Linked DNA regions of Tistrella mobilis. The protein of the gene in region 1 interacts with the protein of each later gene in a pairwise test. Links are inferred from orthologs where the notes say so. Each region holds a gene or a part of one and is shown on either strand. Other genes may lie near its edges.

Evidence for each region.
Region 2: the proteins of cyoB (region 1) and P7L68_RS17810 interact in binary tests that used the Escherichia coli proteins (3 or more experiments, as listed by UniProt). The link is inferred for Tistrella mobilis from one-to-one orthologs.

The regions. Positions count from the first base shown.
Region 1 is NZ_CP121017.1:3,178,269-3,185,944, reverse strand. The notes cover bases 404-3,375. They hold cyoB (cytochrome o ubiquinol oxidase subunit I), read left to right. Parts: upstream 404-873; coding sequence 874-2,877; downstream 2,878-3,375. Other genes in these bases: cyoC (cytochrome o ubiquinol oxidase subunit III), read left to right, coding at 2,882-3,375; cyoA (ubiquinol oxidase subunit II), read left to right, coding at 404-855. Outside these bases: more of cyoA, read left to right, coding at 1-403; more of cyoC, read left to right, coding at 3,376-3,544; cyoD (cytochrome o ubiquinol oxidase subunit IV), read left to right, coding at 3,541-3,966; P7L68_RS20020 (SURF1 family protein), read left to right, coding at 3,969-4,757; P7L68_RS20015 (FadR/GntR family transcriptional regulator), read left to right, coding at 4,889-5,656; P7L68_RS20010 (CynX/NimT family MFS transporter), read left to right, coding at 5,659-6,849; P7L68_RS20005 (lysostaphin resistance A-like protein), read left to right, coding at 6,975-7,676. UniProt on the Escherichia coli protein: Cytochrome bo(3) ubiquinol oxidase is the terminal enzyme in the aerobic respiratory chain of E.coli that predominates when cells are grown at high aeration.
Region 2 is NZ_CP121017.1:2,644,918-2,655,502, reverse strand. The notes cover bases 1-2,844. They hold P7L68_RS17810 (aminotransferase), read left to right. Parts: upstream 1-758; coding sequence 759-1,931; downstream 1,932-2,844. Other genes in these bases: P7L68_RS17800 (endonuclease/exonuclease/phosphatase family protein), read right to left, coding at 2,232-2,834; P7L68_RS17815 (P-II family nitrogen regulator), read right to left, coding at 1-322. Also shown: P7L68_RS17795 (hypothetical protein), read right to left, coding at 2,845-3,213; P7L68_RS17790 (NAD(P)H-hydrate dehydratase), read left to right, coding at 3,387-4,952; P7L68_RS17785 (malonyl-CoA decarboxylase), read left to right, coding at 5,057-6,553; P7L68_RS17780 (hypothetical protein), read left to right, coding at 6,653-8,263; P7L68_RS17770 (acyltransferase family protein), read left to right, coding at 8,514-9,716; P7L68_RS17765 (hypothetical protein), read left to right, coding at 9,759-10,259; P7L68_RS17760 (hypothetical protein), read left to right, coding at 10,259-10,585. UniProt on the Escherichia coli protein: Shows aminotransferase activity with methionine and histidine as substrates, and to a lesser extent also with phenylalanine.

The DNA.
Region 1 (7,676 bases):
CTGGACCCCTACAAGCCGCTCGATCGTATCGGCCCCGACCGGCCGGTTGCCGCCGATGTGAAGCCGCTGGAGGTCGAGGTGGTCGCACTCGACTGGAAGTGGCTGTTCATCTATCCGGAATACGGGATCGCGAGCGTCAACGAGATGGCGGCGCCGGTCGACCGGCCGATCACCTTCCGGATCACGGCCTCGTCGGTGATGAACTCGTTCTTCGTGCCGGCGCTGGCGGGCCAGATCTATGCCATGCCGGGCATGCAGACCAAGCTGCACGCGGTGATCAACAAGCCCGGCACCTTCGACGGCCTGTCGGCCAATTACAGCGGTGCCGGCTTCTCGGGCATGCGCTTCAAGTTCCACGGCCTGTCGCAGGACGAATTCGCGGGCTGGGTCTCCACCGTCCGCGCCTCGGGCCAGACGCTCGACGGGCCGACCTATCTGACGCTGGAGCGGCCGAGCGAGAACGTGCCGGTCATGCACTTCGCCCATGCCGACCCCAAGCTCTATGACCGCATCCTCAACATGTGCGTCGAGCCGGGCAAGATGTGCATGGGTGAGATGATGGCGATCGACGACCGCGGCGGTCTCGGCATCGCCGGCATCGACAACGTCATCCCGGTGGCCTCGCTCGAATACGACAAGACCGGTCGCCGCGGTGCGGTGTTCGGACCCGAGCCGGTCTATGTCGCCGCCCTCTGCACACCCGAAGACCCGATCGGCCTGCGCGCCGGCGGCGCTGCCGCCCAGATGCCGGTCATCAATGCCAACAACGACCAGGACGTGAGTCCGGCCCCGAAGGCGGTGTCGATGCTGACCCCGGCCCCCGAGACCGGCGTGCCCGGCCCCGCCAATTCCTGACCTGAGACTCCGGTAATCATGTCTGAACAAACCGCAGGGACGTCGTTCCTCCTCGGCCGGCTGAGCCTGGACTCACTGCCGCTCCACGAGCCGATCGTGGTTGGAACGTTCATCGCGGTCGCCCTCGGCGGCCTCGCCCTCTTCGCCGTCCTCACCCGCTACCGGCTGTGGGGCTATCTCTGGAAGGAGTGGTTCACCACGGTGGACCACAAGCGCATCGGCATCATGTATATGGTGCTGGGCATCATCATGCTGCTGCGTGGCTTTGCCGACGCGATCATGATGCGCCTCCAGCAGGCCATCGCCTTCAACGGCAGCGAAGGCTACCTCAACGCCCATCATTACGATCAGGTCTTCACGGCCCACGGCGTGATCATGATCTTCTTCGTGGCGATGCCCATCGTCACGGGTCTCATGAACTACATCGTGCCGCTGCAGATCGGCGCCCGCGACGTGTCGTTCCCGTTCCTGAACAATTTCAGCTTCTGGATGACGGCCGGCGGCGCGGTCCTGATCATGATGTCGCTGTTCGTGGGTGAATTCGCCCAGACCGGCTGGCTGGCCTATCCGCCGCTGTCGAACATCGCCTACAGCCCGAATGTCGGCGTCGACTATTACATCTGGGCCCTGCAGATCGCGGGTGTCGGCACATTGCTGTCGGGCGTGAACCTGATCTGCACCATCGTGAAGATGCGCGCGCCCGGCATGACCATGATGAAGATGCCGGTCTTCACCTGGACCGCGCTCTGCACCAACGTCCTGATCGTCGCCGCCTTCCCGATCCTGACCGCCGTTCTGGCTCTGCTGTCGCTCGACCGCTACGTGGGGACCAACTTCTTCACGAACGACTTCGGCGGCAACCCGATGATGTATGTCAACCTCATCTGGATCTGGGGCCACCCGGAGGTCTACATCCTGATCCTGCCGATGTTCGGCGTGTTCTCGGAAGTCACCGCCACCTTCTGCGGCAAGCGCCTGTTCGGCTACAAGTCGATGGTCTATGCGACCGTCGCCATCACCGTCCTCTCCTACATCGTCTGGCTGCATCACTTCTTCACGATGGGCTCGGGCGCCAGTGTGAATGCCTTCTTCGGCATCACCACCATGATCATCTCGATCCCGACGGGCGCGAAGATGTTCAACTGGCTGTTCACCATGTATCACGGCCGCATCCGCTTCGAGCTGCCGATGATGTGGACGGTCGCCTTCATGCTGACCTTCGTGATCGGCGGCATGACCGGCGTGCTGCTCGCGGTGCCGCCGGCGGACTTCTCGCTGCACAACAGCCTGTTCCTGATCGCCCACTTCCATAACGTCATCATCGGCGGCGTGCTGTTCGGCGCCTTCGCCGCGATCGCCTACTGGTTCCCGAAGACCTTCGGCTTCAAGCTCGACGTCTTCTGGGGCAAGGTTTCGTTCTGGCTGTGGGTGGTTGGCTTCTACTTCGCCTTCATGCCGCTCTACGTGCTGGGCCTGATGGGCGTCACCCGCCGCATGCGCGTCTTCGACGACCCGTCGCTGCAGATCTGGTTCGTGATCGCCGCCCTGGGTGCGGTGATGATCGCGGGCGGCATCGCCGCCTTCCTGATCCAGATCGCGGTCAGCGTCCGCAACCGCAACAAGCTGCGCGACACGACCGGCGATCCCTGGGATGCGCGCACGCTGGAATGGGCGACCTCGTCGCCGCCGCCGGACTACAACTTCGCCTTCACCCCGGTCGTCTATGATCGCGACGCCTGGTGGGACATGAAGAAGAACGGCTATCAGCGTCCGCAGATGGGCTTCCGGTCGATCCACATGCCCAAGAACACCGGCGCCGGCATCATCCTGGCGGGGATCAGCGTCGTCCTTGGTGCGGCCCTCATCTGGTACATCTGGTGGCTGGCGGCGGTGTCCTTCGTGGCGCTGATCGGCTCGGCGATCTATCACACCTTCAACTACAACCGCGACTTCCACATCCCGGTCGAGACCGTGGAGAAGACGGAAGCCGAGCGGACCCGCCAGCTCGCGGTTCAGGGGTGACGACATGACTGCAACCGTTCACGGCGCCCCCTCCGCTTCGGGTCGCCTGGCCTCGGGCCGGGCCGCGTCAGCCCGCCCGTTCTACCTGGAAGAAGAGCACGCGCACGCCGAAGGCAGCAGCACGTATCTCGGCTTCTGGATCTATCTGATGAGCGACTGCCTGATCTTCGCGGCGCTCTTCGCGGTCTATGCCGTGCTCGGTGGCAATTATGCCGCCGGGCCGGCGCCGGCCGATCTCTTCGACCTGGAGCTGGTGGCGCTCAACACCACCATGCTGCTGCTCTCGTCCATCACCTACGGCTTCGCCATGATCTCGATGGAGAAGCGCAAGGTGGCCGAGACCCAGATGTGGCTGGGGATCACGGGCCTGTTCGGCCTCGCCTTCCTCGCCATCGAACTCTACGAGTTCGCGCATCTGATCCATATCGGGGCCACGCCGCAGCGCAGCGCCTTCCTGTCGGCCTTCTTCACCCTGGTCGGCACCCATGGCCTGCACGTCACCTTCGGCATCATCTGGCTGGTGACGCTGATGGTCCAGGTCTCGAAGCGCGGCCTGGTTCCGGCCAATCGCCGCCGCCTGATGTGCCTCAGCATGTTCTGGCACTTCCTGGACGTCGTGTGGATCGGCGTCTTCACCTTCGTCTATCTGATGGGGATGCTGCGATGAGCGCGGAGCTGAACAGCCTGCACGGCGCCAACGTCCACGGGCATGGTGCCCAGGCCCACGGCGCCCACGGGCACGCGCACGAAGACGACCACGGCGCGGGCCACGCCTCCTTCGGCGGCTATATGAAGGGGTTCATCCTCTCCGTCATCCTGACGGCGATCCCCTTCTGGCTGGTGATGGGCGGCGTGATCGAGGACGCCCAGACCACGGCGATCGTGATCATGGCCTTCGCGGCCGTGCAGATCGTGGTCCACATGGTCTACTTCCTGCATATGAACCTCAGCTCCGAGGGCGGCTGGAACATGCTGTCCCTTACCTTCACCGTCATCATCGTGGCGATCACCCTCGCCGGGTCCATGTGGGTCATGTACCATCTGAACACCAACATGATGCCGGTTCACGACATGAGACAGCTGCCGTGACCATGCCGAAAGGCGACATCACGCCGGAAGGAGGCCTGCCCGAAAAGGGGGCCCCTCCCGGCGGGCGGCGCGGCCGCAGGACGGGGACGCTCATTCTGGTGGGCGTCCTCTTTCTCATTGGCATTGCCGGCGGTCTGGCGCTGGGCATCTGGCAGGTGGAACGCCGGGCCTGGAAGCATGATCTGATCGCGCGCATCGATGCCCGCATCCATCAGGATCCGGTCGCGGCCCCGGGTCGCGATACCTGGCCCCGGATCGACCGCGACGGCGATGAATATCGCCGCGTGGCGCTTGCCGGCCGCTTCCTGAACGACCGCGAAACCCTGGTCCGCGCCACCACCGATCTCGGCGCCGGCTATTGGGTGGTGACGCCCTTCGCCGACGATCGCGGCTTCACCGTGCTGGTCAATCGCGGCTTCGTGCCGCCGGAACGGAAAGACCCGGCCAGCCGTGCCGCCGGCCAGATCGGAACCGATACCACGGTCACGGGTCTGTTGCGGATCACCGAACCCGGCGGCGGCTTCCTGCGCGAGAACGACCCGGCGGCGGAGGCCTGGTATTCCCGCGACGTGGCGGCGATCGCCCGGGCCCGCGGGCTGGCGGAGGCAGCACCCTATTTCGTCGATGCCGCGGAAACCGCCCCCGGCGGCTATCCCGTGGGCGGGTTGACGAAAGTCAGCTTTCCCGACAGCCATCTGGTCTACGCGCTCACCTGGTTCACGCTCGCCCTGATGTCGGCGGCGGGGGCGGCCTATGTTCTCCGCTCGGAAATCCGGCGGCGGCGCGGCTGATCTCTGATGCAGCGGCGGCGCGGCGAGGGCGGTCCCGCGGGGCCGCCCTGTTTCATCCCGCATTCCTGCTCGCATCCTGCGCCGAAACATCCGATGATCTGCTGAACCGATGTCAGCGGAGCCTGTCGTTCATGTCCAGCCTCGGCGCCGTCGCCCGGCGCAGTCTCGTCGATGCCGCGATCGAGCGGTTGCGTGCCCAGATCGGCCAGGATGGTTGGGGTGCGGGGGACAGGATCCCGCCGGAGCCGGAACTGGCCCAGGCGCTGGGCGTCGGCCGCGGCACGGTGCGCGAGGCCGTGCGGGCGCTTGCCTATCTGGGCCTGCTGGAGGTTCGCCAGGGCGACGGCACCTATATCCGCGCCGTCGACGAGCCGGCCGATGCGCTTCGCCGCGTCGCCAATGCCGGGCTGCGCGATCATCTGGAGCTGCGTGCGGCGCTGGAGGTAGAGGCGGCACGGCTGGCGGCCTTGCGGGTCACGCCCGACAGCCTGGCCCGCATCGACCGCGCCCTGGCCGGCCGCGGTCTGGTCGAGCCGGCCCCCACCGATCCGGCTGCCTTCGAGGCCTATCTGGAACAGGACATCGCCTTCCACCTCTCGGTGGCCGAGGCCGCGGGCAATGCCGCGCTCGCCGAACTCTACGGCTGGTTCACCAACCAGCTGCGCCGCTATCTGCGCATCTCGCTCGCCGATCGGAGCCTGCCGGAGCCGAGCCTTGCGGCCCATGTCGCGGTGCGTGACGCCATTGCCGCGCGCGATCCCGATCGGGCCGCGCATGCCGCACGCGACCTGCTGGCGCCGTTGATGGCGGTGGTCGAAGGCCGGTTGTCCGACCTGTCTTCGCCCCCGAAAGCCTCCCGTACAAAGCCCCTCCGCACACTGAAAGCCCCCGGTCTGTGACCATGTCCACCTCGTCCCCGCAATCCCCGGCCGCGGCCCGCCGCGGCGCCGTGCTTCTGCTGATCGTTGCCATCGTGCTGGTGGCGCTGAACCTGCGCCCGGCGCTGACCAGCATCGGGCCGCTGCTCGGCACGGTGTCGAACGCTCTGGGCCTCGACAGCGCCACCGCCAGCCTGGTGACCACCCTGCCGGTGATGTGTCTGGGCCTGTTCGGCCCGGCCGCCCCCATGCTCGCCCGCCGCATCGGCGTGCCGGCCGCTGCGGTGGTGGCGCTGGTGATGATCGCCATGGGCGTGGTGCTGCGCGGCTTTCTTGGTCCCGTGGGCCTGTTCGCCGGCTCGCTGCTCGGTGGTGCCGGCATCGGCATTGCCGGTGTTCTGCTTCCAGGGGTTGTAAAACAAGCCTTTCCAGACAAAGCCGGGTTGTTGACCGGCATCTACACCATGGCGCTGTGCGGCGGGGCGGCGATTGCCGCCGGTGTCACCGCGCCGATCGCCGAGGCCAGCGGCAGCTGGGCGGTGGCGCTGGGCGTCTGGGCGATCCCGGCCTTGCTCGCCGCCGCGGTCTGGTGGCCGGCGGCGCGGCATCTGGACACCCGGGCGGGGCATCGGCCCCAGACCGGCACGCGGCTGCTGACCTCGCCGCTCGCCTGGTCGATCACGCTGTTCATGGGGCTGCAAAGCTCGCTCGCCTATTCGGTGTTCGGCTGGCTGCCCAGCATCCTGCAGGATCGCGGCATCAGCGTGGTGATGTCGGGTCTGGTGGTCTCGGTGTCGCTGCTGGTGCAGACGGTCTCGGCGCTGTTCGTGCCGGTGCTGGCGGCCCGGCGGCGCAATCAGCAGCTCTGGGTTCTGGGCATCATGCTCTGCACCATTGCCGGCATGCTGGGCATGATGTGGGGGCCGATTGCTGCCATGTGGCCCTGGGCGGTGGTTCTGGGCATCGGCCAGGGCGGTTGTTTCGCGCTGGCGCTGGTGATGATCGTGCTGCGGTCGGGTGATGCGATGACGGCGGCGCGGCTCTCAGGGATGGCGCAGTCTGTGGGCTATACCCTGGCGGCGCTCGGGCCGCTCGCCATCGGCCTGATCCACGAAATCACCGGCGGCTGGTCGCTGGTCGCCTGGCTGCTCACCGGCATCGGCCTGGTGGCCCTGGTCAACGGCCTGATCGCCGCCCGCGACCGCACGTTGTGAACCTTCAGAAAAGATTACCCGACGATGGATGTCGGATAATGCAGGTCGCCCGGTTCCGGTGATAGAGTGGGCACCCGACACGAGCCGCATGCCGACAACCGGCCGTGGATCAGAAGGGGGTGCCCATGACCGCCAGCGACCAGACCAGCGCCGCGCCGGCCAATGCCTATCTCGACCTGGGCCGCCTCGGCCGCAGCAGCGAGCTGATCTACGGCATCGGGCTGATCATCATCTTCCTGGTGGTGCCGCTGGGCGCCGCCCAGGTGATCGGCCCGATCCAGGCCTGGGCGATCAGCACTTACGGCCCCCCCGACGCCATGGTCAACCTGTTCGCGACCACGGCCAATATCGTGGGCTTCCTGATCTGGATGGCGATGTTCCCGATCTGGATCCTGGGCGTGTTTCTGGTGGTCCGGCTGCTCAACCGGCGGCCGTTCATGACCCTGATCTCGCCCACGCGCACCTATAATCTGAAGCTGGTCGGCCTCGCTTTTTTGATCTATCTGCCACTGGTGACGCTGTCCTCGCTCGCCGGCATCTGGCTCAGCGGCCAGCCGGTGACCTTCAACTTCGTCTTCGAACCGGCAGGCTGGATCGCGGGCCTGGCCCTCGGCCTGGTGCTCTACCTGATCCAGGCGACCTCGGACGAACTGGTCTTCCGCGCCTATCCCCTCCAGGGCGTCTATGCCGTGATCGGCCGCCCGGTGGTCGCCGCCATCGGCGCCGCGGTGATTTTCTCCCTCTACCATTACAGCCCCGCCAACACGCCCGAAACCTATGCCAGCCTGTTCATCGCCGGCCTGTTCGCGGCGGCGCTGACGGTCAAG
Region 2 (10,585 bases), 530 kb from region 1 along the record:
CGCGCTCACCGGTACGGATGCGGATGGCATCCTCGACCGGCGTCACGAAGATCTTGCCATCGCCGATCCGGCCGGTATGGGCGGCCTGCTGAATGGCTTCGATCGCGCGCTCGACCTGGGCGTCGCCGACCACGATCTCGATCTTCACCTTGGGCAGGAAGTCGACGACGTATTCGGCACCACGATACAGCTCGGTGTGACCCTTCTGGCGCCCGAAACCCTTGGCTTCGGTCACGGTCATGCCCTGAAGGCCGATCTCGTGCAGCGCCTCCTTCACCTCGTCGAGCTTGAAGGGCTTGATGATGGCTTCGATCTTCTTCATCTCGGCGGCTACTCTCGTCAGTCGCGCGCATGAACCGGAAGATCCGGGCCCCTCAATCCGACTGCCGGTCACGGCGGCCAGGACCTGCGGGGCCTGGAGGCGGGGGGTGCCGGTCATGCGCTGGACGCGCCCGAGCCGTACACCGGCAGGTGGCGCGCACCACCCACGCCGACCAACGTTTGCACGTGCCGTGCCAATCTGCGCAAGTCACTGGTACATCACGGACCAGCCCGCCCGGAGGCGCCGCGACGGTGCGAGGGTCCACGGGCTTTGGCTAAAACACGGGCAGGTGCTGCCCAAAACGAAGGCAGATGGGCCAGCATCTGTGCGGCTGCCTTGTCGGATGGCTCCGCTTCTGCGATCCTCGGGCCCTCGTCTTCACTCAACCCAACCCGAGATTGAGAAATCCGGGGCGGCGCATCAGCAGGAACGGGCCGTGCAGTTCGCCAATCAGATCCTCTCCGGCTATGGCACCACCATCTTTACCGTGATGAGCGCGCTTGCGCAGGAGCACGGGGCCGTCAATCTCGGCCAGGGCTTCCCCGACTGGGAGGGGCCCGAGGAGGTGCGGCGTGTCGCCGCCGACGCCCTCATGGCCGGCGGCAACCAGTATCCGCCGATGGCGGGGATCCCCGAACTGCGCCGCGCGGTGGCCGAGCATGACCGCCGATTCTATGGCATCGAGGTCGATCCGATGCGCGAGGTCATCGTGACCTCGGGCGCGACCGAAGCGCTGGCGGCGGCCCTGCTGGGCCTGCTCAATCCCGGCGATGAGGTCGTGCTGATCGAACCGCTTTACGACAGCTATCTGCCGATCGTGCAGCTGGCGGGTGCCGTTCCGAAACTGGTGCGGGTCGAGCCGCCGCATTGGGAGCTGCCGCGCGAGGCGCTGGCGGCCGCCTTCGGGCCGAAGACCCGCATGCTGCTGATGAACTCGCCGATGAACCCCACCGGCAAGGTGTTCAGCGACGACGATCTCACCTTCCTGGCCGATCTGGTCAAGGCGCACAACGCCGTGGTGGTCTGCGACGAGGTGCATGAGCATCTGGTCTTCGACGGCCGCGCCCACCGGCCGATGATCACCCTTCCGGGCATGCGCGAGCGGACCGTCCGGGTCGGCTCCGCCGGCAAGACTTTCTCGCTGACCGGCTGGAAGGTCGGCTATCTGGTGGCGGATGCGCCGATCGCCGCGGCACTTGGCCGGGCCCATCAGTTTCTGACCTTCACCACCGCCCCCAATCTTCAGCGGGCGGTTGCCCATGGCTTGACCATGGACCGCAGCTATTTCGACGGCCTGGCGGCGGACCTCGCAGCCAAGCGGGATCTGTTGTCTGCCGGGCTGCGCCGGGTGGGCTTCGACGTGCTGGCTGCCGAGGGGACGTATTTCATCGGCGCCGACATCCGGCCGCTGGTCGGCGACATGGACGACGTGGAGTTCAGCCGCCGTCTGACGGTGGAGGCGGGGGTGACCTGCCTGCCGTTCAGCGCCTTCTATCAGGCGGGCGATATCCGCAACTTCGTCCGCTTCTGCTTCTGCAAGCGGGAAAGCGTTCTGGAAGAAGCGGTTGCCCGGCTGGAACGTTTCTTTGCCGCCGGCGGCTTCCAGTAGGCCCGCAGCGCCTGAGCGGAAAAACTCGCCGGGCCGCTTCACAAACCGCTTGACCCGCCACGGGCCGGCGTATTAGAGAAACGGCACTCCGGTGGCGGGTGTAGCTCAGTTGGTTAGAGCGCCAGATTGTGGCTCTGGAGGCCGTGGGTTCAAATCCCATCACTCGCCCCACTCCCCCTCCTGTCGCATGTGACAGTATGAGGGTCAGAGACCCGGATAGAGATTTAAGCCGGTTCTAGCGATCGGCGAAAGGCGCGGATGCCATCTGGTTCCGCGCCTTTCGTATTTTCGGCACCGGGTTCAGAGTGGCAGGTCGATCAGCAGGGCGTCGTGGTCCGAAAGCCCGCCATGCGGCAGGATCCGCACCGACGGCTGCGGCAGGTCTCCGGCAATCAGCACCCGGTCGAGACGCAGCCGGAGTGGTCCCAGGCGAAAGCTGCCGCCGGCAGGTGTGGTGTCCTGCCAGCCCCGCAGGCGCAGCGCCTCTGGCCAGTTGAAATCGCCGGCGATCAGGGCGGGGCGATGGCCCGCCACCACCCCAAGTTCCCGCCGATGGGCGAGAGGGCCGTGGGACAGCTGCAGATTGGCGGCAACGGGTCCCCGGGGGGTAAGGCGAAAGAGCTGCGCGATGCGCGGCCAGGGCCAGCCGCCGAGCATCAGCGGCTGAACGGGGCCGACCGGATCATGCCGCCGCCAGATGAGATGGCCCTCGGCGCTGCCGCGGAGCGGGAAGGCCGCGGTGAAAGCCGATGCACCTCCCAGCAGCCGGCCGAGTGCCGGTCCGTCCCCCGGGCGGGTTTCCTGCGCCATCAGCAGATCCACCTCCAGATCCCGCAGCTGCCCGGCGATGCCGGCAAGGCGGCGGTCATCGGGGCGCTTCAGGTTCCAGCACAGGAGGCGCATCCGGTGCCGGTCAGCCCGCGGGCGGTGCGCTGCGCTTCTCGGCCAGCGCCACGAATCCGCGGGCAAGATCGGCAAGGGCATGTTCCGACCGCTCGCGGTGCTCGTTGAGGGTTGCTTCAAGCCGGGCGAGCCGCGCCTCGATCTCGGCGATGCGGCCGTCATCCACCGCCGCCGCCGTTGTGGCTGCCGGAGCCGGGGTGGCGGGATCGTCCCAGCGATTGCTCTCTGCGGCATGGACGGCCTGGGCTTCGGCGAAGGCGCGGATCGCTTCGGCAAGCCAGATGCCGAGCGTCTGCCCGGACGCCTGGGCGGCACGTTTGGCGATGTCGCGGGCATCTCGGTCGACGCCTTTCACGCTCCAGGGCGGTGTGGTCGCCATCGTCTCCAGGGCCTCCGGGGTGATTGGGGTCCGTGTCGTGCAGGGTGACATCCCGAACTTTAGGTGTGGGGCAGGATTCTTGTCAAAGCCGGCCCGCACGCCGAAGATGCGGAGCGTGTCGCGCGGGCCTCGCCCCTGCGGCCGACCTCCATCGCTGGAAGGACCTGCGAGCCATGAGCCACGAGCTGCTGACCTGTGCCGAGATGGGTCGCGCCGACCAGGCCACGATTGCCGGCGGAACCGCCGGTATCGTTCTGATGGAAGCCGCCGGCGCGGCCGTGGCACAAGAGGTGATGGCGGCCATGGGGCCGCAACCGAGGCGCGTTATGGTTCTGGCGGGCCCGGGCAACAACGGCGGCGACGGCTGGGTGGCCGCCCGGCATCTGGCGGCGGCCGGTTGGCCGGTCGAACTGGCCTCAATGGTGGATCGGGAGGCGCTTCGCGGCGATGCCCGTCTGGCCGCTGATCAGTGGATGGGCAGCGTGCTGCCGATTTCACAGGCAGCCGCTCGTTTTGCAGCCATGCCCGACGAGACGGTGCCGCCGGTGGTGATCGACGCCCTGTTCGGTGCCGGCCTGTCACGACCGATCGAGGGAGAGCTGGCCGATCTTCTGGCCTCGCTCGCCGCCTCGACTGCAAGGGTGGTCGCGGTGGACGTGCCGAGCGGCGTATCGGGAGACGACGGCGCGGTGATGGGCATGGCAGCCCCGGCCGTGTTGACCGTGTCGTTTTTCAGGCCCAAGCCCGGCCATTGGCTGATGCCGGGCCGTGCCCTGCGCGGCCGGCTGGTGATCGCCGATATCGGCATCCCCGACAGCGTGCTGCGCGAGATTGCGCCTGCCACTATGCTCAACCGTCCGTCGCTCTGGCGCCGTGCCCTGGGGGCACCCATGGCCTCGGACCATAAATACCGGCGCGGTCATCTGGTGGTGGCTGGCGGTCCGCCCGAGACGGCGGGGGCGGCGCGGCTTGCGGCCCGGGCGGGCCTTCGGGCAGGGGCGGGGCTGGTGACCATCGCCTGCCTGTCGGACGCGCTCTCGATCTATGCCGGTGCCGATCCGGCAGTGATGACCCGGGTGGCGCCGACGCCCGAGGCCTTCGAGCAACTGCTCCACGACCGCAAGGTGGCGGCCGCCGTGCTCGGGCCGGGGCAGGGGGTGGATGCGCTGACCCGTGACTGGGTGCGTCGCGCGCTGGCCCGGCTGCCCGCTGCGGTGCTGGATGCCGATGCGCTGACGGCCTTCGCTGCTACACCCGACCTGCTGTTTGATCAGATCCGCGAGGTGACCGGTCATGGTGCGCGGGTGGTGCTGACGCCGCATGACGGCGAATTTGCCCGGATCTTTCCCGACCTGTCCGATATGGGGCGGCTCGATCGTGCCCGGATCGCCGCCGACCACACCGGGGCGGTGGTGGTACTGAAGGGGGCAGATAGTGTGATCGCGGCACCCGGCGGGGCCGGAGCCCGCATCGCCATTAACGGTAACGCCCCGGCGCGGCTGGCGACCGCCGGGGCCGGGGATGTTCTGGCCGGCATCGCCGGCGGCCTGCTGGCCCAGGGGTTGCCGGCCTTCGAGGCGGCGGCGGCGGCGGTCTGGCTGCATGGGGCCGCCGCCCGCCGGCTGCCGCGCGGGCTGATCGCCGAAGACCTGCCCGATGCCCTGCCTGCGGTGCTGGATGCGGTGGCGCCGGGCACCGACCCGACCCTCGATCCGCTGGGCTTCGGGCTCGACGGCTGAGATGCCACGAAAGCTTCACCACTCCTGGGCATGTCAAGACTTGAACGCGAAGGTCCGCATCCCCTGATCCTCTGAAGGGCCGCAAGAGCCGAAGGAGGACCGCCGTGACCGATACCGTGACGCCCGCGCAGACCACGCTTCCCGTTCCGGCCGGAGTTGCCGTCACGCCGCCGCCCCCGACCGATACCGGGGCGGAAGGTCCGGGCTTTTTCGACCGGACCCTGGACCGGCTGAACCGGCTGTGGCGCGAGGTGTCGCAGCAGGCGCGGGCCCGCATTGGTGCGCCGATCCGACCCGAACTGCCGGCGGAGGATCTGGACCGGATCCGCGGGCTGATCCGCCAGTCGCTGGATGCCGTGGGCGGGGAAGTCTCGGCCCGGGCGCGCACGGCGGAACTGGGGCAGGTCTATCTGGGCCTGGCGCCGAAAGGCAAGGCCGCTTTCCTGACCCTGCTCGCCGCCGAGTTCGACGTGCCGCCGGCTGATCTGGATGCGGCCATGGCGGCGGTGCGTGACGCCGGTACCGATCAGGCGGCGCGGGTGGGGGCGCTGGAACGGCTGCGGGCGACCCTGGTGAGCCCGCGGGCGCGATTGCTGCGCCAGTTCAGCAGCCTGCCGCAGGGCGTGAAGTTTCTCGTTGATCTGCGCGCCGATCTGCTGCCGCTGACCCGGACCGATCCGGCCGCGCGCGGCATGGAGCACGAGCTGCGCGAGGTGCTCTCGGGGCTGTTCGACATCGGTCTGCTGGATCTGACCCGGATCACCTGGGATGCGCCCGCCGCCCTGCTCGAAAAGCTGATCGAATACGAGGCGGTGCACGAGATCCGTTCATGGTCGGATCTGCGCAACCGGTTGGAAAGCGACCGGCGCTGCTATGCCTTCTTCCATCCCAAGATGCCCCGCGAGCCGCTGATCTTCGTGGAAGTGGCCCTGGTCAAGGGGCTGGCGGGCGATGTTCACACCCTGCTGGACGAGACAGCGCCAACCGCGGATCCGGAAACCGCCGACACGGCGATCTTCTATTCGATTTCCAATGCCCAGAAGGGCCTGGCAGGCTTCAGCTTCGGTAATTTCCTGATCAAGCGGGTGGTCGAGGATCTGTCCCACGACCTGCCCAACCTGAAGACCTTTGCGACCCTGTCGCCGATCCCCGGCTTCAGGGCCTGGCTGGACGAGTGCCTGGCGGCCGGTGGGGAGGGGCTGCTGTCAGAGGCCGAGCGGTCGAAGCTGAAGGCCGCCTTGCCCAGGGACACCGACGGCCATCCGCTTGCGCTCGCGCTCGATCGCGACTGGCCGGCCGAGCCGCAGCTCGCCGAGGCGCTGAAGGCACCGCTGATGCGGCTGGCCGCCCGGTATCTGACCCAGGAGAAGACCCGCGGCCGGGCCCGGGACGGCGTGGCGCATTTCCACCTGTCCAATGGTGCGCGGGTGGAGCGGATCAACTGGCGCGCCGATCTCAGCGCCAAGGGGGTTCGTCAGTCAGCCGGCATGATGGTCAACTATCTCTACAAGCGCGGCGAGATTGAGGATAATCATGAGGCCTATACCGGGGGCGCGCATGAGGTCCGGGCCGGCTCTGCCGTACGGGGGCTGTTGCGCTGAATCTGAGATCTGTTGCAACAAGCTGGTGGTCGCCAGATCCGGGATACTTCCTTCATATTCTGAATGGCGAATGATCGCCGTCGATATGAGGAAAAGAACATGCCGGTTACTTATACAGCCCACTACCCGGGTGCTGTGGCGCGCGACCTCTCGGAGAAGCTCTCCGATTTTGTGACACCGATGGATTTCGGGGCGGTCGGCGATGGTGTCGCCGACGATACCGTTGCGGTTCAGGCGGCGCTCGACAGTGGTCGTCATGTGATGCTTGTGTCCAACCGGGACGGTCAGTCCGGTTTTGTGAAGCATCTGATCACGGCGCCGCTCAACGTGACGACTGATGGTCAGCGGATCTTCGGGTCCACCGGCGCCGGCTATATGGGGAAGGCGTCGATCAATTTCCCGACGCTCGGCGCAAACCAGGCAGTCATCAACGTCAAGTCGTCGGGTGTCGTCCTCGACAGCCTTATCGTGAAGGGGCGCGACAGCGACGGTTTTCCGGCCGGCTCGTCGATCATCTTCGCAAATGAAGATGCGGCCGTGGGGCCTGATACGGCCAACAACGGCGATGTGGATCTGACCATCAGTCAGTGCTCGCTCGGCGAGGCCGAGACACTGGTGCGGGTGACGGGTCGTACCATCCGGCTGACCAACTGCAACCTGGTGCGTGCCCGTGATGTCCTGCAGATCGACTGGCCGGCGGACTTCGAGGATGGTCCCAACGACGACAACACGGCATTGAGCGGCATGAGGGGCTATACCGTCCGCGACAATCGGATCCATGGCTGCACGGGCGGCTACATCGTGACCAACATTGGCGCAAACAAGGCCAACATGCGTGGTCTGATGGTGATCGGCAATTTCATCGACACCAATATCCGCCTCTTCCGGGGCGTTGCGAAAGATGCGCTCTTCTCGGACAACGTCGTGATCCACAGCACGGTGGCAGCACATCTTGTTCATCTCGAGGCCGGCTCCGACAGCGTGCGGATCGCCAGCAATATCTTCTACGGGATGGAGCCGAACCGCCTGGAGGCGACGCCAGAACACCCGATCGTCACGCGTGAGATCCATTCCGGCGTCCTCATCGCGGCGGCACGCAACGTCTCGGTGGATGGCAACCATTTCAAGCGTGTCAACAACGCGGTGGTCGACATCGGACCGGGCAGCGCCAACATCCTGGTGCGCAACAACGTCATGAAGGATGTGTGCCTCGCCAATATCGCCACGCCGGCGGCCGATCGGGCTCCTGTGCGCGTGAACGGCCAGTCGGCAGATGTCGATGGTCTGGTGGTCGACGGCAACATCGTCGACCAGTCCAACCCGACCGGTGGCTCGCTGATCGGGATCGTCAATCCCGGTTCGACGACCATCAAGAATCTGTCGGTCGGCGCGAACGTCGTGCCGACGGATATGTACATCTCCGACTTCAGCTCGACTGCCGTGACCAATGCGCCCGAGATGCTGGATACGGCGCAGAAGGTGATCCCGTATGAAGGGGACGGCAATGCGACGCAGGCCTTCACGCTGAAGTTCACGCCCAGCTATGTGACGGTGACGCAGGTGAGCGGTGCCGCTCAGGGCCAGAGCGTCTCCGTGGGCACCGCCAGCGCGGCGGCCTCCGGGCTTGTGGAAATCACCGGCCGCGTTGTGACGGTCAAGGGCGCGTGGAATACGTCGTCGACTGCCTATACCCTCTTCGCCGTCGCCTGACAGCACGGGTCGTCAGAGAGTTACAGGCTGTTCCGGGCCCGTCCGTCAGTTCGCTGGTGGACGGGCCTTTCGACATTCTGGCGGCGCCGCAGCCGATCTGCTATATCCACCGCCGGTTCGCGGGCGTGGCGGAATTGGCAGACGCGCGAGATTTAGGTTCTCGTGCCGAAAGGTGTGTGGGTTCGAGTCCCACCGCCCGCACCATCGTTTCCCAGACTTCATTCTTCGGGCGCGCCGCGGGCATCCGGATATGACCAGCCTGCCGACCATCTTTCATGTCCAGTATCTGCGTATCTTGGCAGCCATGATGGTCGTGCTGCTCCATGCCAGTCACAGCTATGCCGTGCACCTGCAGGGGCGTGGTTTGTCCGTCTTTTCGGACGGGCAGAAGGGCGTCGACCTGTTCTTCGTGATCAGCGGCTTCATCATGACCTGCATGACGGCGCGGGAAGGCGCGCGGCCGGGTGACTTCTTCCTGCGGCGGCTGACGCGGGTCGCCCCGCCTTACTGGATCGTGACCGCGGCAGTGCTGGCGCTCGCGATCCTGGCACCGTCGATCTTCCACACGATGGGACTGGACGCGGCCCATGTGGCGGCATCCTTCGCATTCCTGCCCTGGACGCATCCTGAGACGGGCACGGCCTTGCCGCTGTTCCAGCTCGGCTGGTCGCTGAACCTCGAGCTTGAATTCTATCTACTGTTCGCTCTGGTGCTGGCCGTGCTACCCGCCCGCCGCGTCGCGGCGATGGTCACCATCGTGGCCGGGTTGGTGGCGGCGGGTCTGATCTTTCGTCCCGGCGTGGCGGCATTTCGGGTCTGGACCTCGCCGATCCTGTTCGACTTCGTGCTGGGGATGGCGGTCGCGGTCGCCTTCCTCGGCCGGATGCGGCTGTCGCGTCCGGCGGGTCTGATCCTGCTGACGGCCGGATCGGTTGCTCTTTTCATGACACCGGCCCCGCAGACGACCTATGACCTCTGGCGGTGGTTGACCGCCGGGGTTCCCGCAGCGGTCATCCTGCTGGCGGCGGTGATTCTGGAGAAGGGCGGGCATGTCCGGCGGATCGGATGGCTCCGCCTTCTGGGGGGACGCCTCCTATGCCCTTTATCTCTGTCATTATTTTGCGATCGGTGCAGTGCGGGCGATCTGGCCTCTGGCACTTGCCGATGGCCGCGCCGGCGGCATCGCATTCCTGGCTGTCGCCGCAACTATGGCGCTTGCCGGATCCTGTATGTTTCATTTTTTTGTCGAAAAGCCGGCGGTTCGTCTGGTGCGCCGTTCCTTCGACCTGGCGCCCCGCATGCAGATCAAAAAGCAGTCCCTTCGTCCAGAATCGTAATGCGCCGCAATGCGGCAACGTCTCCGGCGGCACCGGCTGCGGCCTGCTCGCCTAACCTTCCTGCGGGCATCCGGCCGGCTGGGTGCCGGACCGGGGCGAAGGATGGGCGGCTATGACGTACGCTTGCCGTTCAGGCTGCCCTGGATACCGGCCGCAACGTGTTGATCACCGGTCGTCATCGCATCACCCAGCCGCTGCTGGTCAAGACCATCGGTCAGAAGATCCAGGGAAGCACCGGGCCGGGTTATATGGCCGTGGCGGGCCTGTATTTCGCGGATCTCGCAAGCGGTACGGCCGGCCTGAATGTTCTCACTTCGGGTGTCGTCATCGATGGCCTGGTGATGCAGGGTAATCCGCAGGACAAGCTGGAGTGGGACACGACACTGGAAACCACGGGTTCCATGATCGTCTTCGCCAACCAGGCGGCTGCCTACACCCCGCTTGGGCAGAACAGGGCGGATGTCGACCTCACCATCACCAATTGCTCGCTCGGTAATGCGAAGACGCTGGTGAAGGTGGTCGGGCGTGGGCTTCGGCTGTCGGGCTGCAACCTCGTGCTGGCCGTGCATGTTCTGGAGATCGAGTGGCCCTCGGATTTCGTTCAGGGGGCAGCCTATTCAGGGGCGTGGCGAACGAATCGCTCTTCTCGGACAATGTGATGATTCACGGCAAGTCGGCCGGCTATGTCTTCACGATCGAAGGTGGCGATTGCATCAGAATTGCCGACAATACCTTCCACGGCATGGAAGACACCGGGAATATCGAGCCCAATGTCGAGAGGCACCGTGAACTTGTCTCGGGGATCTACGTTTCCAACGCGTCGAACGTCGCTATCGTGGGGAACAACTTCAAGCGCGTGCTGCGCGATGTCGTTCTCATCGCCTCGGGCGTGCCGAATGTCAGCATCTGCGACAACGTGATGAAGAATGTCGGGATGGACAACGACGATACGACGATCAGTCCGCCGACCACGCGCTACGGGGTG